Regions from separate parts of the Kitasatospora sp. NPDC001225 genome, predicted to be linked through region 3. Evidence: riboswitches for the same ligand, from Rfam matches in the RefSeq annotation. Region 3 holds a riboswitch; each other region holds the start of a gene.
What was found. Region 3 has a riboswitch for cyclic di-AMP ahead of ACWDCZ_RS08980 (transglycosylase family protein). Riboswitches for the same ligand answer to the same signal wherever they lie in the genome.
Positions count from the first base shown of each region.

Region 1: linked by a shared signal. The riboswitch ahead of ACWDCZ_RS35040 (C40 family peptidase) and the one ahead of ACWDCZ_RS08980 (transglycosylase family protein) in region 3 are both predicted to bind cyclic di-AMP.
Region 2: linked by a shared signal. The riboswitch ahead of ACWDCZ_RS30405 (LysM peptidoglycan-binding domain-containing protein) and the one ahead of ACWDCZ_RS08980 (transglycosylase family protein) in region 3 are both predicted to bind cyclic di-AMP.

Region 1 covers NZ_JBSFJC010000171.1:7,441-14,364, reverse strand. Annotated here, with positions in the region: gene ACWDCZ_RS35045 (C40 family peptidase) at 49-1,095, opposite strand; gene ACWDCZ_RS35040 (C40 family peptidase) at 1,323-2,438, opposite strand; cyclic di-AMP (ydaO/yuaA leader) riboswitch at 2,449-2,602, opposite strand; gene ACWDCZ_RS35035 (C40 family peptidase) at 2,941-3,978, opposite strand; gene ACWDCZ_RS35030 (NYN domain-containing protein) at 4,179-5,609, opposite strand; gene ACWDCZ_RS35025 (hypothetical protein) at 5,748-6,011, opposite strand; gene ACWDCZ_RS35020 (rhomboid family intramembrane serine protease) at 6,213-6,924, shown strand, end outside.
Region 2 covers NZ_JBSFJC010000116.1:4,357-11,280, forward strand. Annotated here, with positions in the region: gene ACWDCZ_RS30385 (Ppx/GppA phosphatase family protein) at 319-1,260, opposite strand; gene ACWDCZ_RS30390 (DUF501 domain-containing protein) at 1,257-1,928, opposite strand; gene ACWDCZ_RS30395 (FtsB family cell division protein) at 1,900-2,421, opposite strand; gene eno (phosphopyruvate hydratase) at 2,516-3,802, opposite strand; gene ACWDCZ_RS30405 (LysM peptidoglycan-binding domain-containing protein) at 4,163-5,068, opposite strand; cyclic di-AMP (ydaO/yuaA leader) riboswitch at 5,074-5,243, opposite strand; gene ACWDCZ_RS30410 (cytochrome P450 family protein) at 5,465-6,802, opposite strand.
Region 3 covers NZ_JBSFJC010000018.1:68,035-74,958, reverse strand. Annotated here, with positions in the region: gene ACWDCZ_RS08985 (hypothetical protein) at 295-1,254, shown strand; cyclic di-AMP (ydaO/yuaA leader) riboswitch at 1,706-1,876, shown strand; gene ACWDCZ_RS08980 (transglycosylase family protein) at 1,863-3,254, shown strand; gene ACWDCZ_RS08975 (hypothetical protein) at 3,551-3,751, shown strand; gene ACWDCZ_RS08970 (LacI family DNA-binding transcriptional regulator) at 3,871-4,890, opposite strand; gene ACWDCZ_RS08965 (glycoside hydrolase family 13 protein) at 4,916-6,613, opposite strand; gene ACWDCZ_RS08960 (sugar ABC transporter permease) at 6,745-6,924, opposite strand, start outside.

The DNA of each region.
Region 1 (6,924 bases), on a different contig from region 3:
GGGGGCGACGTATGGCGGCGGGTCCGGCGGGGCCGGACGGCGGGGCGCTCAGAGCCGGACCACCCCGGAGACCGGCATGGCGGTGACGCTCTCGTAGCGGACCCTGGCGCCCGGGCGGGGGGCGTGCACGATCACGCCGCCGCCGGCGTACATGCCGACGTGGTGCATGTCCCGGTAGAAGATCACCAGGTCTCCCGGTCGCGCTTCGGACAGGCTGATCCGCTGCCCGGCGTACGCCTGGGCCTGCGAGGTGCGCGGCAGGGTCACTCCGGCCTGCCGCCAGCTGTAGTACATCAGACCGGAGCAGTCGAACGCGTGCGGGCCGGTGGCCCCGTAGACGTACGGGGAGCCGATCATCCGCACCGCGGCGGCCAGCGCGGCCGCCCCGCGCTCGGAGGCGGGCGGGGCGGTGCCGAGGTCCAGCCGGTCGGTGCCCCGGGTGGCGCGCTGCTCGGCGTCCCGGGCGTCCTGGACCGCCAGCCGGGCCCGCTCGACGGCGCCCAGGCCGTTCAGCAGCTTCTGCGCCCCGGCCAGCCGCTGCTGGACCTGCTGCTTGCTGTCGGCGAGCGAACGCCGGGTCCGGTCCAGCTCGGCGAGCTTGTCGGCCGCCTCGGTGCGGCGCTGGTCGAGCCGGCGCTGGCGGGTGATCAGCTCGTGCAGGGTCTCCTGCTGGCGCACGGCGGCCTGGCCCTGGGTGCGGGCGCGGGCCAGGTAGCCCTCCGGGTCGGGCGAGAGGATGAGCTGGGCGGTCTGGGTCATCCCGCCGCCGCGGTACTCGGCCCCGGCCACCATCGCCAGGTCGCCGCGCAGCCCGTTGAGCTGGTCCTGGGCGAGGGCGATCTCGCCCTGGAGGATCGTGGTCTCGCCCTGGAGCCGCCGCTGGGCCTCCTGCGCGGCGTTGAACCTCTCGGACGCCTGCTCGGCCTCGTCGTACAGCTGCTCGACCTGCGTCTTGACGTCCTGACGGTCGCCCGGGTCGGGGCTGGCGGGGGCCGCCTGGGCGCTGCCTCCGGTGGCCGCGCCCAACGCGGTGGCGGCGGCCGCGGTCAGCACCAGCGCCCGGGTGAGCAGTTGGGAACGGCGGTGCACGGGCATGGCGGCAGCGGCTCCAATCCTGCGGCGCGGCCCCCGCCGCCGCACCGGGACGGGCGGCCGTCGAGCGGGAGTCCGGTGGCAGACGTTAGCGAGTCCGGGCAAGCGAGTCCAAACCCCTCCCAACCCGAATATTCACTCCCTAATCGGACATCAGATCGAGCCGCCGGAAAAGCCGCAGGCCCGGCCTCCCCTGGGGGAGACCGGGCCTGGAGACGTCCGAGCGGGGATCAGACCCGCACGATGCCGGTCAGCGGCATGTTGGTGACCGCCTCGTAGCGCACCGACGCGCCCGGCTTGGGGGCGTGCAGCACCTGGCCGTTGCCGGCGTAGATGCCGACGTGGTGGGCGTCGGTGTAGAAGATCAGCAGGTCGCCGGGCTGGGCCTTGGAGAGGTCCGTCCCGAGCCGGGTGCCGGCCGAGGCCTGCGCCTGCGAGGTGCGCGGCAGCGACACGCCGGCCTGGTTGTACGCCCAGACCATCAGACCGGAGCAGTCGAAGGAGCCCGGGCCGGTGGCGCCCCAGACGTACGGGCTGCCGATCTTGGAGGCGGCGGCGGACAGCGCGGCGGCACCGCGCGAGCTGCCGGGGGCCACGTTCACCGGAGCGGTGGTCGTGGGGGCCGAGAGGCTGCCGCGGCTGTTGTCGCGGGAGGCGCGGTCGGCCTGCTGCTGCTGGGCCTGGGCGGCGTCGGCCTTGGCCTTGGCCTCGGCGGCGGCCTTCTCCTCGGCCTGGCGCAGCGCCTGGCGGTCCTGCTCGGTCAGCGTGTTGAGCAGGTCCTGGGCCGCCTTCAGCTTGCCCTGGACCTCGTCCTTGGAGGCCTTCAGCTGCTGGGTGGTCGACTCCAGCTCGGCGAGCTTGCCCTGGGCCTCGTTGCGGTCCTGGTCGAGCTTGCGCTGCTGCTCCTGGAGCTCCTTCAGCTGACCCTTCTGGGTGCTGCCGGCCTGGTTCAGCGCGTCGGCCTGGCTGAGGAAGCTGTCCGGGCTGGAGGAGAACATCAGCTGGACGGTGGGGGATATCCCCCCGTTGCGGTACTGCTCGCCGGCGATCTCGGCGAGGCCGCCCTGGAGCTCGGTGACCTGGGCCTGCTGACGGGCCACCTGGTCCTGCAGGCCGGAGACCTGCTTCTCCAGGTCCTGCTGCTTGGCCTGGGCGGCGTTGTAGTTCTCGGTCGCGACCTCGGCCTGCTCGTTGAGCTGGTCGACCTGCCCCTTGACCTGTTCCTTGGTCGGCTGCGGGTCCGCGTGGGCACCCTGCGCGGAGAGGACGACGGCTGCGGCGGCGACGCCGGTCAGGATCGAGACCCGGGCGCGGCCGGCGGGCTTGGGACGACGATGGGACGCCACGAAGGCGGACTCCTTCTTCCTACGGCCGCCTACCGGGTGAGCTGACGGGTTCGGGCCGGAAGCATGCCCTACGACGCCTCACGGCCGTTCCACCGGCCGACCTGGCGCCGATTCACCCCGGAGGAACGTGGTTCCCCGGCTCCGCTCCGCAGCGCCCCCTACCACTGGGCTCCCCTGTCGGACAGTCGCTTCGACCTGTCCCGCTGCCTTGCGAACTCGACGGTAACCACCGCCGCCACCCTGGCTGGGCGATCGACAGTGCGGTGGTTCGGAGCATGACCCTAGTAACTGAACCGTGATCGGTTCAAATCCTTGTCAGAAAAAAGACAGAAGATTACCCAAGTTCCTTTGTGAAAATGACCGATGGTGACCATTGACGCACACAAGGCTGATCGGTTCTCACCATGTGGTCGTCGAAGGGCCGGAAACCCGAAACGCCACCCCGAACGGGGGTGGCGCTTTTCACAGGCCCCCGCGGGAGCCCCCCGGGCGTGTCGGTCCGTCAGACCCGGCGGATGGTGTTGATCGACATCGCGTCGGCCTTCATCACCTTCACCACGTCACCGGTGTGCGGCGCGTGGACCACCATGCCGTTGCCGATGTACATCCCGACGTGGTGCATGTCGGGGCCGTAGATCACCAGGTCGCCCGGCTGGGCCTGGTCCAGCGAGGGGATCCGGGTGCCGTAGTGGCCCTGCTCCTGCGAGGTGCGCGGCAGCGAGACGCCCGCCTGCCCGTACGCCCAGACCATCAGGCCCGAGCAGTCGAAGGTGGTCGACCCGGTGGCGCCCCACACGTACGGCGAGCCCTGCTTGCTCATCGCCTTGGCCAGCGCCGTGGCCGCGTAGCCGCTGGCCGGCGGCAGGCTGCCGAGGTCGACCCGGTCGCTGCCGCGCGAGGCGCGGTCGTCCTGCGCCTGCTGGGCCCGCAGCGCGGCGCGGTCGGCGGAGCTCAGCGAGTTCAGCAGGTCCTGGGCGGCCTTCAGCTTGGTGTTGACGTCCGACTTGGCCTGGTTCAGGTCCTTGGTGGTGGTGTCCAGCGAGGCGAGGACGGCGGCCGCCTCGGTCTTCTCCTGGTCCAGCCGGCGCTGCTGGTCCAGCAGCCCCTTGAGCGCCTCGGCCTGACTGGTGCTGGCCTGCTGGACGGTGGAGGCCTTGTCCAGGTAGCCGGACGGGTCCGAGGAGAGCATCAGCTGGACGGACGGGTCGATGCCGCCGCTGCGGTACTGCTCGCCCGCCACCTCGGCGAGGCCGCCCTGGAGCTGGGTCATCTGCTCCTGGCCGCGGGCCACCTGGTCCTGCAGCTGGTCGGCCTGCTTGCGCAGCTGGTCGGCCCGCTCCTTGGCGCCGTTGTACTTCTCGGCCGCCTGCTCCTGCTCCTCCTGGAGCTGGTCGATCTGCGCCTTGACGTCCGTCTTGTTCGGCTGCGGCGCGGCGTGCGCGGCCACCTGGGCGGAGAGGGCGACCGCGGTCGCAGCGGCCGCGGTGAGCACGGAGATCCGTGCGCGGCTCGGCTGCTTGGGACGGCGGTGGGAGGCCAAGGGACCGGCTCCTTCTTCCAACGGGCTCACCTGATGGGATGAGATTCCGGAAAATAGGTTTGACGCCAGACCCTAGTGAAGATCTATCCGTTTTGCCACTCCCCCGAAGGCGTGAACTCCGGTCCCCACACTGACTTCACCGGACTCGCACAATGCTCCGAAACAGGCCCTGACCAGGCATCATGCGAACCTCCCCGGGTTCAGGGCCGGGCCAGCCGGTTCAGCAGCAGCACCGACGCCACGGGGCGCGCGCCCGCCTTCCGCACGCCCTCCGCGACCTCCCGGTCGGTGGACACCACCACCACCGGACGGCCCTGCGGCTCGGCCCGCACCAGACGGCGGATCAGCTCGTCGGCCGTCTCCCCGGTCCGGCTGAACCGCACCCGGACCCCGCGCGGTGGCGCCATGATCACCGGGACGTCCAGGTCCTGCCCGTCGAACACGCAGGTGACCTCCGCCTGGGTCCGCTGGGCCAGCATCGCCAGCCCGCCCAGCAGCCGGATCCGCTGCTGCTCCAGCGGCAGCGTCGGATAGCCGGTCTTGGTCACGTTGTAGCCGTCCACCACCAGGTGCACCTGGGGGATCGCCAGCAGCTGGTCCAGCAGCGCCGGATCGTCCTCGGCCAGCCCGCGCCGGGCCACGTCGTGCGGCGAGGCCGCCCCCGGCACCACCGCCTCCACCAGGTCCGCCGGGCGGATCTGGGCGACCGGCAGCGCCAGCTCCCGCTGGAGCCCCTGGGCCGACTGCAGCACGGTGTCCAGCAGCAGCCGCAGCCGCATGTCCTCGACGCTGCGCCCCTCACGGGCCGAACGGCGGCCCTGCTCGGCCGCGTTCTCCAGCTCCAGGACCCGGTGCCGGAGCCGGCGCGCCTCGCTCTCGGCCGCGCCGCGCTCGGCCGCGGCCTGCGCCTTCAGCGCGTCCAGCTCGCCGGCCACCCGGCGGGTCTCGGCCTGCGCCCGGCGGGTGTCGCTCTCCAGCGTCCGCACCCTCTTGCGCAGCGACTCGGCCTCTCTGCGGACGCCGTCGGACTCGGCCCGCTGCCGGTCCGCGTCCGCCCGCGCGGAGGCCCGCACCTCGGCCAGCTCGGCCTGCAGCTTCTCCACCAGCCGGACCGCCTCCGCGGCCGCGTCCTCGGCGCCGGCCCGCTCGGCCTCCTCGCCGGCCTCGGCCACCAGCCGGCTCCAGCCCGTCGAACGCACCAGGTAGGCGGCGGCCGCGACGTCCATCGGATCGGCCGCGCTCGGGACGGTGCCCGACTCCAGCGCCTTCACCAGGTCCGGCTGCCCGAGACGCAGCCGCTCCGCTATCCGCACCCGGAAGGCCGGCTCCGCCTCCAGCGCCGCCGCCAGCGCGGTGGCCGCGTACTTGGCCCGCCGCGCCGGGGTGAACTTGACGTACTGACGCAGGCTCTGCGGGAGCTCGGCCGGCGGCACCCCGCCGAGCGCGTCCGAGGCCAGGCCGACCACCCGACGGCGCACGCCCTCGGGCAGCGGCCGGTCGAGCTTCTCGACGGCGCGCTCCGCCGCGGACCCGGAGGCGCCGTCCGCCGTCCCGGCAGCCTCGGCCGGGGCCTCGGCCGCAGCGGGCTGAAGCCCCTGGGCTGCGCCGGGCTCCTTCGCTGCGTCCACCACGTCCTCGGCTCCGATCCTGGTCCAGCGGGGCACGGCCGCGGCCGCCCCCCGTCGGCACGCTCCGTGCGTCCTGTTCTGTATTGTCCCGTGCGGCGCGGGCGGGTGCGCCGCGCACCCACCCCGCCGCCGCGGCGGGGATCAGCCCTGGTCGGCGGGGGCCTGCGTCTCCTCGGCGCCCGGACGGGCCACCAGCTCGACCTGGTCCACCGCGTTGCACCAGCGGCAGCGCACCGACTCGACGGTCTCGCTCAGCACCTCGGTCTCCTCGACCTTGGACTCGCCGGCCAGGTCGAAGTGCAGGAACTCGGTCACCCGCGCGGTGCGGGTCACGTCGAAGCGGGTGAGGTTGCCGCACAGGGTGCAGCGCCAGCGCGTCTCGGCGGTCAGAGCGGGGACGGTCATCGGGGGTCCTCTCGGGTGGTCCCTGGGTGGGGCAGGCGCTCCCCCCGGAGCCCCGGCGTCGGCGGCGGGAGGCGGGAATGCCCGCCCCAAGCCTATTGCCTGGGGCAACCGTCGCGACCACCGGTTGCCTGAACACCCGGGCTAGTCCACCTGCCGTAAACCGCCGTGTCACCTGCGGCGCCCGGAGGGATGCTTGGCCGCATGGCGCTCGCGGTCCCCGACCACACCGCCGCCCGGGGCGGCCGCCCGGCGGCGACCGCCCCCGTGGTCAGCTACGCCCTGATCGCCCTCAACACCCTGGTCTTCCTGCTCGGCCCGGCCGCGGGGCTCAACCCGCTGTACGGCACCGGCCAGGCCCGGGTCTGCGCGGAGCAGCGGTACGAGCAGCGCTGGGGCGCCGTCCCGGCCGAGGTGCTGGCCGGACGGCCGCTGACCGCCGAACAGCTCGCCGAGGCCCCCGACCCGGTCCCCGGCTGCCCGGCCGCCCCGACCCCGGGCAAGCGCCCGGCGCTGTCCGTCCTCACCGGGCTCTTCCTGCACGCCGGCTGGCTGCACCTGCTCGGGAACCTGCTCTTCCTCCAGGTCTTCGGCCCCACCGTCGAACGCCGGCTGGGCCGGGCCCGGTACGCCGTCTTCTACCTGGCCGCCGGCAGCCTGACCACGTACGGCTTCGCGCTCGCCGAGGCGCACTCGCCGAACTCCACCCGGGTGCTCATCGGGGCCTCCGGGGCGATCGCCGCCGCCCTCGGCGCCTACCTGCGCCTCCACCCCCGGGCCCGGGTGACCACCCTCGTCCCGCTGCTGTTCTTCCTGCCGCTGCGCTTCCCGGCCTGGCTGGTGCTCGGCCTCTGGTTCGTCCTGCAGTGGTGGTCGGTGCACGCGGCCGGCCCCGGGGTGGCGTACCTGGTCCACG
Region 2 (6,924 bases), on a different contig from region 3:
CCCCACCCCTGGGCGGCCCCGCGCGAACGCACGGCGGAGCACCACCGGCCTGAGCAGCAACGATCCGCACAACGCCCGGGTTCCCGCACGTGATTTCGATTTTCAAACCTCAAACGAGGCCTGACCTGCGATCCCATGGGCCACCCGGCCGACGGGCCTTCGGTCCCACATTTCGGACGTAGTGGGCGGGCCGGTGCGGCGAATGGCCGGATCCCCATGTGAAGAAATTCACGAACTTTCCCACCCGCGCTCGGGCGCGCCCCGGCCCCGGCCCCCCGAAAGGGGTGCCGGGGCCGGTCGGGTAAGCCCCGCACGGGGTCAGGAGGCGATACCGAAGGCGATTCCGTCCAGGATGTCGTGCTCGCTCACGACCACCTCGGCGGCGCCGGTGCGCTCCATGATCTCCAGCAGTTCCAGCGCCCCGGCCGCGATCACGTCCACCCGGCCCGGGTGCATCGACGGGATGGCCGCGCGCTCGGCGTGGGTGGCGGCCAGCAGCTCCCGGGCGATCCCGGCGACCCGCTCCCGGCTGATCCGCGAGTGGTGGATCGCCGCCGAGTCGTAGCCGGGCAGGCCCTGGGCGATCGCGGACACCGTGGTGACCGTCCCGGCCAGGCCCACCAGGGTGGCCGCGCCGGTCAGCGGGACGACCTCCTCGGCCCGGTCCAGCTCGGCCCGCACGTGCGCCCGGGCGGCCTCGACCTGCGCCTCGGAGGGCAGCTCGGCGTCGCCGAAGTACCGCTCGGTGAGCCGCACGCAGCCGATGTCCACCGAGCGCGCCGCCTGCACGTCGTCCGTGCCGAGCACGAACTCGGTGGAGCCGCCGCCGAGGTCGAACACCAGGTACGGGCCGGGGAACTGACCGCCGGTCAGCTCCTTGGTGGCGCCCACGAAGGACAGCCGCGCCTCCTCCTCGCCGCTCACCACCTCGGGCTCGACGCCCAGGATGTCGCGCACGCCCTTGACGTACTCGTCGCTGTTCTCGGCGTCCCGGGAGGCGCTGGTGGCGACGAAGCAGACCCGCTCGGGGCCGACCCCGAAGCCGGAGATGACCTCCTGGTACTCCCGGCAGGCCGCGAAGGTGCGGGCCAGCGCGTCCGGGTGCAGCCGGCCGGTCCGGTCCACGCCCTGGCCCAGCCGGTTGACGATCATCCGGCGGTCCAGGTCGGTGATCTCCCCGGTCTCCGGGTCGAGGTCGGCGACCAGCAGGCGGATCGAGTTGGTGCCGCAGTCGATCGCGGCCACCCGGGTCGCGCTCACTCGGACTCCCGCTCCGCCGCGGCGTCCTCGGCGGCCCGCTTCTTCGCGGCGCGCTCGGCGGCCTTCTGCTGCTTGGCGGCGATCACGGCCTCGTGGTCCTGCTCCTTGGCGCGGTTGCGGGCGACCCGCTCACCGGCCGCCTCGACCTCGGCCGGGGAGACGCACGGGCCCTTGGCCCACCAGTCCTCCAGCATGCCGATCGCCTCGTCGCCGAGCGGGTTGACGCCCTCGCCGGCCGCCAGCGAGTGGCCGACCAGCACGTGCAGGCACTTCACCCGGTCCGGCATGCCGCCGGCGCTCGGGAAGCCCTCCAGCACCTCGATCGCGTCGCGCCGGGCGATGTAGTCCTCGTGCGCCTTCTGGTAGGCGGCGGCCAGCTCCGGGTCCTCGGCGAGCCGGGCGCTCTGGTCCTTCATCACGCCCTCCGCCTCCAGGGTGCCGATCAGCGAGGCGGCCTTGGGGCAGGTCAGGTAGTAGAGCGTGGGGAACGGCGTGCCGTCCGGCAGCCGGGGAGCCGTCTCCACGACGTCCGGGTTGCCGCAGGGGCAGCGGTGCGCCACGCCGCGCAGGCCGCGCGGCACCCGGCCGAGCTGGGCGGCGATGGCCGCGACGTCGGCGTCGGAGACGGTGGGGTGGTTCTCAGTGGTCATGGGGGGAGGTGTCTCCAACGGGGGACGGTGGGAGGGGAAGGGGGGTGGCGGGGGCCGCCGCGGCGGTGTCGGCGGCGTCCACCGAGTCCCAGATGCTGGCGTACCAGGGCTTGGCGGCCTTCGCCTGGCCGGCGGCGCCGCCGGGCGCCGCGTTCGGCCCGGAGGCGGCCCCGCCCGCGGACGAGGAGGTCCTGGCGGAGCCCTGGCCGGCCGGGTCCACCGCGATGTACGGGGTCTCCCCCGGCACCGCGTAGTGCAGCCGGGCGCGGGCCTGCGCCTTGACGTACTCCGGGTCCTGCCAGCGGGCCTTCTCCCGGCGCAGCTGCTCGACCTGCTGGCGCGCGTGGTCGGCCTTCGCCCGCTGGGCGGAGATCTCGGCGCGCTGGGAGATGAACTGCCGCGTCGGGTAGGCGAGGATCGCCACCAGCGAGCAGAGCACCAGGACGAGGACGGTCGCCCGGCTCGTGAACCGGGGCCGGGCCGCCAAGCCCGGGATCCTCCAGCCAGCCATCTCCCGTATCCCCTCCTGGTCGCGACGGTGCCCCGCCGTCCACCCTACGGGGTGAACGGCGGGGCACCGGTCAGGCGTGCGCTACCGGGAGCGCTCAGCCCTCGTGGCGGAAGCGCGGGAAGGCGCCGCGGCCGGCGTACTCGGCGGCGTCGTCGAGGATCTCCTCGATGCGCAGCAGCTGGTTGTACTTGGCGACGCGCTCGGAGCGGGCCGGGGCACCGGTCTTGATCTGGCCGCAGTTGGTGGCGACGGCCAGGTCGGCGATGGTGACGTCCTCGGTCTCGCCGGAGCGGTGCGACATCATGCAGCGGTAGCCGTTGCGCTGGGCCAGCTCGACGGCGTCCAGGGTCTCGGTCAGCGAACCGATCTGGTTCACCTTCACCAGCAGCGCGTTGGCGGTGCCGGTCTCGATGCCGCGGGCCAGACGGGCCGGGTTGGTGACGAACAGGTCGTCGCCGACCAGCTGGACCTTGTCGCCCAGCTTGTCGGTCATGGCCTTCCAGCCGGCCCAGTCCGACTCGTCCAGCGGGTCCTCGATGGAGACCAGCGGGTAGGCGGCGACCAGCTCGGCGTAGTACTCGATGAGCTCGGCGGCGGTGAGGTCCTTGCCCTCGAACCGGTAGGCGCCGTCCTCGTAGAACTCGGAGGAGGCGACGTCCAGGGCCAGCGCGACGTCACGGCCGGGCACGTAGCCGGCCTTCTCGATGGCCTCGACGATGAGGTCCAGGGCCTCGCGGTTGGAGTCCAGGTTCGGGGCGAAGCCGCCCTCGTCGCCCAGACCGGTGGACAGGCCGCGCTCCTTCAGCACGCCCTTGAGCGTGTGGTAGACCTCGACGCCCCAGCGGACGGCCTCGGAGAAGGACTCCGCACCGATCGGGGCGATCATGAACTCCTGGATGTCGACGTTGGAGTCCGCGTGCGACCCACCATTGAGGATGTTCATCATCGGGACCGGCAGGACGTGCGCGTTCGGGCCGCCCAGGTAGCGGAACAGCGGCAGGTCGCTGGCCTCGGAGGCGGCGTGCGCGACGGCCAGCGAGACGCCCAGGATGGCGTTGGCGCCGAGCGAGGACTTGTCCGGGGTGGCGTCCAGGTCCAGCATGGCCTGGTCGATCAGGCGCTGCTCGGTGGCGTCGTAGCCGACCAGCTCCGGGCCGATCTGCTCGATGACGGCCAGGACGGCCTTCTCGACGCCCTTGCCGAAGTAGCGGTTCTTGTCGCCGTCGCGCAGCTCCAGCGCCTCGAAGGCACCGGTGGAGGCACCCGACGGGACAGCGGCACGACCCGTGCTGCCGTCGTCGAGGCCGACCTCGACCTCGACCGTGGGGTTGCCGCGGGAGTCGAGGATCTCACGGGCTACGACGACATCGATGGACGGCACGAGGCATCTCCTTGCGAGAGCAGGGTCCGGTCTGACGGTGGTGCTGCCAGCAGGACGATTGCGGAGTCGTTACGACCAGAGCCTAACCGCCCGGGCTGCCGTGGCCGCGTCGGCCTCGGTCCCGTCTCACCGTGTGGCCCTGCTACCCACCGGTAGTTCACCTGCTTGTCCCAGCTTGTCCCACCGGAGCGGGCGAATGCGGACGAAGGGGACCGGTAGGACCGGCCCCCTTCGGACGGCGGGGTGGAGCGGCGTCGGCGCCGAGCGCTCCGGCGCGGCGGCGGGCGCCCCCGGCGGCGGGTGCTCCCCGCTTCGGGGCACCACCGGCCGCGGGGCGCTGCCGGCGTCGGGTGGGGCGGCTCAGCCGAGGTGCAGCACCTGGCCGGGCATGATCAGGTTCGGGTCGCCGCCGACGGTGGAGTGGTTCTGCTCGTACAGCGCGCTCCAGCCGCCGGACACGCCCTGGGCGGCGGCGATGGTCGACAGGGTGTCACCGGCACGGACGGTGTAGTCGTGGCCGGCGGCCTGCGGGGCCTGCTGCGCGGCGCGCGGGGCGTACTGCGGCTGGGCGGCGGCCTGGCCGGCGTACTGCTGGTAGACGCTCTGGTGGCTGGTCCAGTACCAGCCGCCGTTGTTCTGGTACCAGTACACCTTGGCGTCGGCGTCCCAGCCGGCCTTGCCGGAGAAGCCCGGGGTCTGCGGCTGCGCCTGCTGCTGCGGGGCGACCTGCTGGACCGGCTGCGCGGCGGGCTTCTGGGCCGGCTTCTGGGCGGCGGGCTTCTGCGCGACCGGCTTCTCGGCCGGCTTGGCGGCGGGCTTCGGGGCCTGCTGCTTGGGGGCGGACTGCGGCTTGGCGTCCGAGGAGGTGTCGACCGAGGCCGGGGCACCGCCCTTGGTCAGACCGGCCTTCTGGGAGCAGACCGGCCAGGCGCCCGGACCCTGCGAGGCCAGCACCTTCTCGGCGACCGAGATCTGCTGGGCCTTGCTGGCCTGGTTGGCCTGCGCCGCGTAGGCGGTGCCGCCGTACGCCTTCCAGGTGCTGGACGTGAACTGGAGGCCGCCGTAGAAGCCGTTGCCGGTGTTGATGCTCCAGTTGCCGCCGCTCTCGCACTGGGCGACGGAGTCCCAGGTGGAGGCCGGGGCGGCGGAGGCGCCGGTGGCGGTGAGGAGCGGCATCGCGAGTCCGACGCCGGCCACACCGGCGACGGCGATGGCCTTCTCGGCCTGGGTGCGACGACGGTGACGGCCAGTTCCAACGAACAGCATGAAGAGGTCCCTCTCCGTACGCCTGCGAGGTGAGCTGTCGGGTTCGGACCGGGAGGTGGCCCGGCCGCCGTACGCGGAAACGATTTCCGCTCGGGCGGCTTCACCCCAAGCCGTGGGGAGACGGCAACAAACCTGGTTCCCCCGCCCCTGCCCAGGGTTCTGGTCGGTTTCCCGTGACGCGGCGGGCAGGATTCGGCGTTCCGCGTACGAGGTCCGCAGCTGCGAACTCCAGGGAGAGTAGACAGATCATCAGACCAATCACAAGCTCATATCACCGATATCACACAACAATTACGGCCCGTGTCCGATCGCCTACCAACAGCGGCGTTATGTCCGGATTGATGGGTGTTCACACCCCCGTCGGCGGGCGATCGGCGACGTCCCGTCAGCGTGATCTCAGCAGGTCGGAGGCGTCGAAGAGGCATCCGGAACGGGGTGCGGAGGGGCGTGCGGGGAACGGCTCTCCGGGCTGAATTCCACCGGGAGTTCGCGCAGGCCACGCATGATCAGACCACCCCGCCAGCGCAGATTCTCCGGGCTTTCCGCGAGCCGCAGATCGGGCAGCCGGGAAAGCAGCGTGGCCAGCGCGGCACGCCCTTCGAGCCGCGCCAGCGGAGCGCCGATGCAGTAGTGGATGCCGTGCCCGAAGCCCAGGTGGGGGTTGTCCTTCCGGGCCAGGTCCAGGGTGTTCTCCGCCGCGAACCGGGCCGGGTCGCGGTCCGCCGCGGCCAGCACCACCAGCACCGGGTCGCCGACCGGGATGTCCACCCCGCCGATGGTCAGCGGACGGGTCGCGAACCGCCAGGTCGCCAGCTCCACCGGCCCGTCGTAGCGCAGGAGTTCCTCGATCCCGGTCTCCAGCAGCGCGCTCTCCCCGCGCACCACCGACTCCTGCAGCAGCCGGCGCTGCTCCGGATTGCGCAGCAGCGCGTAGGTGCCGTTGCCGATCAGGTTCACGGTGGTCTCGAAACCCGCGAACAGGAGGATGAAGGCCATCGCCGCGGCCTCGTTCTCGGTCAGGTGCTCACCGTGGTCGCCGGCCCGGATCAGGCCCGAGATCAGGTCGTCCCCGAGGTCCGCCCGCTTGCGGTGGATCAGCTCCAGCAGGTACGCCCGCATCCGCTTCACCGCCCGCCCCACGCCGCCGCGTTGGCCCCCGCCGTGGCGGATCATCATCCCGGCCCAGTCGCGGAAGTCGTCCTGGTCCTCGGCCGGCACCCCGAGCATGTCGCAGATCGCGTAGATGGGGAGCGGGAACGCGAACTCGTGGATCAGGTCCGCCGAACCGCGCTGCGCGAAGCCGTCGATCAGCCGGTCGGTGAGCTGCTGCACCCGCGGCTCGAACTCGGCCACCCGGCGCGGGGTGAACGCCTTCGACACCAGCCGGCGCAACCGGGTGTGGTCCGGCGGGTCGATGTTCAGCAGGTGGGTCATCAGGTCCGCCTGCCGCTCCCCCGGGATGCCCACCCGGCCGGTGCGGTGCGCCTGCCCGCTGTGGTGCGCCGGGTTCTTCGACAGCCGGCTGTCCGCGAGCGCCTGCCGGGCGTCCGCGTACCTGGTCACCAGCCAGGCCTCCACCCCGCTCGGCAGGGTGGTGCGGTGCACCGGGGAGTGCTCGCGCAACCAGGCGTAGGCGGGGTACGGGTCGGCGGCGAACTCCCAGGTGAACAGCTGCGGGGCGGGGGCGTCGGACGACGGGGCGGCGGGCCGGGCGGGGACGGGCTGAGCTGGCATGGACCGACCGTATCCGGTGCGACGGGCGCGCCCTCCCTCCGGCGGGGCGCCGCTTCCCCGCCGCTCCTCCGCCGCGCTTCCGCAACCGGACGCGTCGGGCGCGCCAACACTCCGTTGACGTC
Region 3 (6,924 bases):
ACCTCCCCGCTGAATGTTGATCTTCGAATGCCGGGAGTCGCCCGCCCGTGACCCTCCGTCAAGCCGGGCTCATGCTGTGAGACATCTCACGCGCCCCGGGTGCAACGCCCGCCCCCTCGGATCGCGTCGGGACAAGCACCGGCCACCATGCGGGGGTTGGGCGAAGAATGTCCGGATTGTAGGCAAAGCGCCCGGACCGGCGCCGGAGACGCACCGGGTCCGTACCGCGAGCACGCGAAACCCGTACGGCAGCCGACTGCAAGCCGGACGGGCCGATGTCCTACGATCTCCGGCATGAGCACCGCAGCCATTCCGGGCGCGCCACTGCCCGTCCGTACTCCAGGCTCCCGTGCGCGGGGGCGCCACCGTCGTCCCGAGCGCCCCGAGATCCCGGCCGGCGCCCCGGCCCTGGTGCTCGCCGTGCCCGCGACCGCCGGGCCCGAGTCCCGCTCGGTCGTCGAGGAGCTGCTCTCGATCGTCCGCACCGAGCAGAACGGCGTCCAGACCGCCGTCGGCTACCTCCCCGGTGACGGTGCGGCGGGCGCGAGCGGCGAGGACCGCACCGTGGCCGAGCTGCTGGCCCTGGCCGCCGAGGCCGGGCGGCCGATGCCCGTCCTGGTGCCGCTGGTGCCCGGCCCGCACACCTTCCTGACCGGGCTTCACGCGCTCGCCGCCGAGTACGGCGCGCCCGTCACCGACCCGCTGGGCCCGCACCCGCTGCTGGCCGAGGCCGTGCACGTCCGGCTCTCCGAGGCCGGGCTGGCCCGGGCCGACCGCGCCCGACTGTTCGCCATCGCGACCGCCGCGGACGGCGTGGTGCTGACCACCGTCGGCGGCGAGGACGCGGCCGCCGCAGCCGGCATCACCGGCGTGCTGCTGGCCGCCCGGCTGGCCGTGCCGGTCGTCGCCGCCGCGCTCGACGTGCCCGGCTCGGTGGCCGCGGCCGTCAACCACCTCAAGGACACCGGCTCGCAGCGCCCGGCGCTGGCCCCGCTGGTGATCGGTCCGGAGGCGGACTCCGAGCTGCTCGCCACCGCCGCCGAGGAGACCGGCTGCCCGTCGGCCGCGCCGCTGGGCGCCTACCCGTCGGTCGGCCAGCTGATCGCCTCCACCTACCTGGCCGCGCTGCCCACGCCGTCCCCGGAGGACCTGGCACGGGCCGAGGCGGAGGCGGCGGCCGCCGCCGAGGCCGAGGGGGTCGCGGAGGGCTCCCGTGGCGCCCACGCGGCCGCCGAGGGGCCTGGCGGACGATAAGGACACCGCGCGCGGGTTCGCGCGCACCGAAGGGCCCGGAACGGATCGCGTTCCGGGCCCTTCCGCGTACTTCCCCCCACCCCGTCCGTCCCGTACGGGAGTCACCCGGCAATGAAGGGGAATGTCCGTTCTGGCGCTATTTGAAAGGAAATAGGGAGCGTGGATTCACATGCTCCGATCGCGACCGCTCCCCCACCCGCCGGAGTGCGCCACTCCGCGATTCGACGCACCGTCACGCCGCTCCTGAGGCGGAGCCAGTTGTCGGCTTCCGCAACAGCATTGCCTGAAAACGATCATTTACGATCATGGTGAGTGGCAATTTTGGCAGTTTCCACTAAACCGTGATGCACATCACAGTGGTTTGCAGTTTGAACTTAAGTCTGATTAACGTGCTCCCCGTTCGTGACCACACGAACCCGGTCATCCGCAACGCCGAGTCCTGCCGTCGGATGTCCTGGAAGCGCGAAAACGCACCACGGCAGGAGCGGGGGACCCACAGGTAAGTCGCCCCGGACCGCTCTCCGGAACGGTCCAGGGCTAGGGGTGAAGCCGTGCTCACCGCACGGCCGGGCAACTCCAGCCCGAATCCGACAGCTCACCTCGCAGGCGTGGGAGAGGACCACGTCTTCATGCTGCCCACCAACGGCACCCGTCTGTCCGGCCGTACCCGTCGCGTGATCGCCGCCCTCGGCGTCGCGGGCGTCGGCCTCACCGTCCCCTGCCTCACCACCGGCACCGCCTCGGCCGCCTCCGTCGCCACCTGGGACAAGGTCGCCCAGTGCGAGAGCGGCGGCAACTGGAGCATCAACACCGGCAACGGCTTCTACGGCGGCCTCCAGTTCACCTCCAGCACCTGGTCCGCCTTCGGCGGCACGGCCTACGCGGCCCGCGCCGACCTGGCCACCAAGGACCAGCAGATCGCCGTCGCCGAGAAGGTCCTCGCCTCCCAGGGCCCCGGCGCCTGGCCGGTCTGCTCCGTCCAGGCCGGGCTCACCAAGGGCGGCGCCGCGGCCGCCGTTGACACCTCGGCGGGTTCGACCGCCGCCAAGCCCGCCGCGCCCGCCCAGAGCGCCAAGCCGGCCGCTCCGGCCGCGAAGCCCAGCGCCAAGCCCGCGCAGCCCCAGACCCCCGCCGCGAAGCCCGCCGCGCCCGCCCAGGGCGACGCGCAGGCCTCCACGGACTCCGCCGCCTCCGGCAACCGGAGCGACTGGGTGCAGAAGCGCCAGCAGCAGGCCCAGGGCGGCGACTACACCGTCGTCGAGGGCGACTGGCTGTCCGCGATCGCCGACCAGCACAAGGTGCAGGGCGGCTGGCAGCGGCTGTACGACCTCAACCGCGGCACCCTGACCGAGGGTCCGGACACCATCTACCCGGGCCAGCAGCTGTCCTTCGGCGGCAACGGCCAGGCCCGGGCGGGCCAGCCCTCCGCCGGCACGTCCGGCTCGGACTTCACCTGGTTCGACCGCTCGCAGAAGTCCGGCCAGTCCGCGAACGGCGGTGCCGTGAACGCCCAGCCGACCGCGCAGCCCGAGGCCCCGGCCGCCAAGCCGTCCACCAAGCCGGCCGCGAAGCCCGCCACCAAGCCCGCTCCGCAGCCCCAGGCCCAGACGCAGACCCAGACCCAGGCGCCGGCCGCGACCGGCAGCATGGCCGCCGCGGTCTCCTTCGCCGAGTCGAAGGTCGGTCAGGCGTACGTCTACGGCGGCACCGGCAACGGCGGCTGGGACTGCTCCGGCCTGACCCAGGCCGCGCTGCGCGCCGCGGGCGTCTCCGTCCCGCGCGTCGCCGCCGACCAGGCCGCCGCCAGCACCCACGTCTCGCTGGACAGCCTCCAGGCGGGCGACCTGCTGTTCTGGTCCAACAACGGCAAGGACTCCGGCGTCTACCACGTCGCGATCTACGTCGGCAACGGCAAGTACGTCGAGGCCGCCAACCCGAGCTCGGGCGTCCGCGAGCAGAGCATCGCCAACTGGGCCCCGGACTTCGCCGGCCGGGTCTGAGGACGGCGCGCGGTCCACGGCGCACGGCCGACGGACGGCCGGTAACAGCTGACGGGTACCAGATAACAGCTGACAGATTTCAACATCTGTCAGCTGTTATCCGTCAGCTGTCGGCCGTCGTCCGAACGCTGACCGCCCACCACCCCCGGGGAGAGTCTGGTCGCTCCTCCCCGGGGGTTCCGGCGTTCCCGGGGCCACGGCGTGCCCGACCGTTCCCGACCGCGGTTCCGCCCCGTTCCGTGGTGGATCGCCGCCCCAGCGGGCATGCTGCTGCTCTGCACCCGAGGAGGAGTCACATGGCCCAGGTCACCGTCACCCTCGACGCGAACCTCGCGATCGACGCGATGATGCTTTCCGGCACCAAGAGCCCCCAGGACGCCGTCGAACTGGTCCTGCGCGACTACCTGGCCCGCGGCCGCCGCACCGAGACCCGTACCGGCGAGGCCGCCGACGGGCACCGCCTGACCGCCGACCGCCCGACCGCCCAGGAGGGCTGACCCACCCCACGGCCCGCCACGGTCCGGCACGGCCCGCGACGGCCGACCGCGCGCACGCCGACGGGCCCCGGAGAGCGATCGCCCTCCGGGGCCCGTCCGACGGCCGTGGCGGCCGGGGTTCAGCGCGCGCAGGCCCCGGTGGACCCGCGCATCACCAGCTCCGGCTGGAACATGAACTCGCCGCGCTGGGCGGCGTTCCCGCCGACCTCCTCCAGCAGCGCGTCCACCGCCGCCGTGGCCATCGCCTCGACCGGCTGGCGGATCGTGGTCAACGGCGGCTCGGTGAAGGCGATCAGCGGCGAGTCGTCGAAGCCGACCACCGACACGTCCTGCGGCACCGACAACCCGCGCTGCCGCACCGCCCGGATCGCCCCGAGCGCCATCATGTCGCTCCCGCAGACGATCGCCGTGCAGCCCTTGTCGAGCAGCGCGCCGGCCGCCGCGTGCCCGCCCTCCACGCTGAACAGCGTGTGGTGGACGAGGTTCTCGGCCTCCTCCCGGCCGAGCCCGAGCACCTCGCGCATCGCCGCCGTGAAGCCCTCGATCTTGCGAAGCACCGGTACGTACCGGCGCTGACCGACGGCCAGCCCGGTCCGCTCGTGCCCGAGTTCGGCCAGGTGCTGGACGGCCATCCACATCGCGGCGCGGTCGTCCGGCGAGATGAACGGCGCGTCGATCTTCTCGCTGTAGCCGTTGATCAGCACGAACGGCACCCCGCGCCCGGCCAGCCGGGCGTAGCGGTCGTGGTCGGCGGTGGTGTCGGCGTGCAGGCCGGAGACGAAGACGATGCCCGCCACGCCCCGGTCCACCAGCATGTCCACCAGTTCGTCCTCGGTGGACCCGCCCGGTGTCTGGGTGCACAGCACCGGGGTGTAGCCGTGCCGGCTGAGCACCTGCTCGATCACCTGGGCCAGCGCCGGGAAGATCGGGTTGCTGAGCTCCGGCGTGATCAGGCCGATCAGCCCGGCGCTGCGCTGGCGAAGGCGGGTCGGCCGCTCGTACCCGAGCACGTCGAGTGCCGCCAGCACGGTCTGCCGGGTGGCGGCGGAAACGTTCGCCTTGCCGTTGAGCACGCGGGAGACGGTGGCTTCGCTGACCCCCGCCTGCGCCGCGATGTCTGAGAGTCGCGCCGTAGTCACGGTCCCAGAGCCTATTCCAACCACGTCAGACCGCCCACCAGCCGGTGCTGTCCGGAGCGAGCACCGTCTCGCCGCCGTCCACCACGAGGTCGGTCGAGGCGAGCAGCAGCGTGCCCGGGGCCGCGATCCGCACCGGCTCGCCGGTGGTGTTCACGGTGCAGACGAAGGCGCCGCGGCGGAACGCCAGGGTGCCCTCGGGGCTCTCCAGCCACTCGACCCCGGTGCCGGCGCCGAGGTCGGGCTGGGCCCGGCGGACGGCCAGCGCGCTGCGGTAGAGCTCCAGGGTGGAGTTCGGGTCGCCGGTCTGCGCCTCGACGCTCAGCTCGGCCCACTCGGCCGGCTGCGGCAGCCAGGACGGCCCGCCGGCCACCGGGCCGAAGCCGTACGGGGCCTCGGTGCCGGACCACGGGATCGGGACGCGGCAGCCGTCGCGGTAGCCGTCCTGGCCGGCCTGGCGGAAGAAGGACGGGTCCTGGCGGACCTCGTCGGGCAGGTCGGTGACGTCCGGCAGGCCGAGCTCCTCGCCCTGGTAGACGTACGCCGAGCCGGGCAGCGCGAGCATCAGCAGGGTGGCGGCGCGGGCGCGGCGCAGGCCGAGCGCCCGGTCGCCGGGGGTGCGGATCTGGGTGCCGAGGCCGGGCTCGTTGGCGAACCGGGTGGCGTGCCGGGTGACGTCGTGGTTGGACAGCACCCAGGTGGTGGGGGCGTCGACCGGGCGCATCGAGTCGAGCGAGAGGTCGATCACCTCACGCAGCGCGGCGGCCTCCCAACCGGTGCCCAGGTACTGGAAGTTGAAGGCCTGGTGCAGCTCGTCGGGGCGGACGTAGTTGGCGGTGCGCTGGACGGTCGGGGTCCAGGCCTCGGCGACGCCGATCCGCTGCCCCGGGTACTCGTCGAGGATCGTGCGCCAGCTGCGGTAGATCTCGTGCACGCCGTCCTGGTCGAAGAACGGCATGACGTCGTTGCCGAGCAGCTTCAGCTGGTCGGCGCCGCCGAGGTCGGGCAGGCCGGGGGCCTTGACCAGGCCGTGGGCGACGTCGATGCGGAAGCCGTCCACGCCCATGTCGAGCCAGAACCGCAGGATCGAGCGGAACTCGTCGGCGACGGCCTGGTTCTCCCAGTTGAAGTCGGGCTGCTCCGGGGCGAACAGGTGCAGGTACCAGTCGCCGGGGGTGCCGTCCGGGTTCTCGCTGCGGGTCCAGGCCGGGCCGCCGAAGATGGACTCCCAGTCGTTGGGCGGGAGTTCGCCCTGCTCGCCCTTGCCGGGGCGGAAGTGGTAGCGGTCGCGCAGCGGGGAGCCGGGGCCCTCCCGCAGGGCGCGCTGGAACCACTCGTGCTGGTCCGAGGAGTGGTTGGGGACGAGGTCGACGATGATCCGCAGGCCCAGGTCGTGGGCGTCCCGGATGAGGGCGTCGGCATCCAGCAGGGTGCCGAACATCGGGTCCACGGCGCGGTAGTCGGCGACGTCGTAGCCGGCGTCCGCCTGCGGCGAGGCGTAGAACGGCGACAGCCAGACCGCGTCCACCCCGAGGTCGCGCAGGTAGGGCAGGCGGCTGCGGACGCCGGGCAGGTCGCCCATGCCGTCGCCGTTGGAGTCGGCGAAGCTGCGCGGGTACACCTGGTAGATGACCGCGTCCCGCCACCAGCCTCTGGACGCGCTGACATTCGCCTCGTGAGCGGTGTCGGCGGCAGGCCGGGAGGTGTCGGCCAGGTTCTGGGTCATGGACGGTATCCCTTGGGGACTAGAGGAGCGGAAGGCGCCGGGACGTGGAGGCGCGTGACGACGTGGTCGGGAACGGCGGTGTTGCGGGTGGCGCGTGACGACGCGGTGGCGCGCTACGACTTGGAGGCGCGCTACGACTTGGAGGCACCGGCGGTCAGACCGGTGACCAGGTGGCGCTGCACCAGGTAGAAGAAGGCCGCGGACGGGATCGCAATCAGCACGGCGGTCGCGGCCATCAGGTTCCACTGGGCGTCGTGCTCGCTGACGAAGGTCTGCAGGCCCACGGCCAGCGTGTACTTGTCGGAGCTGAG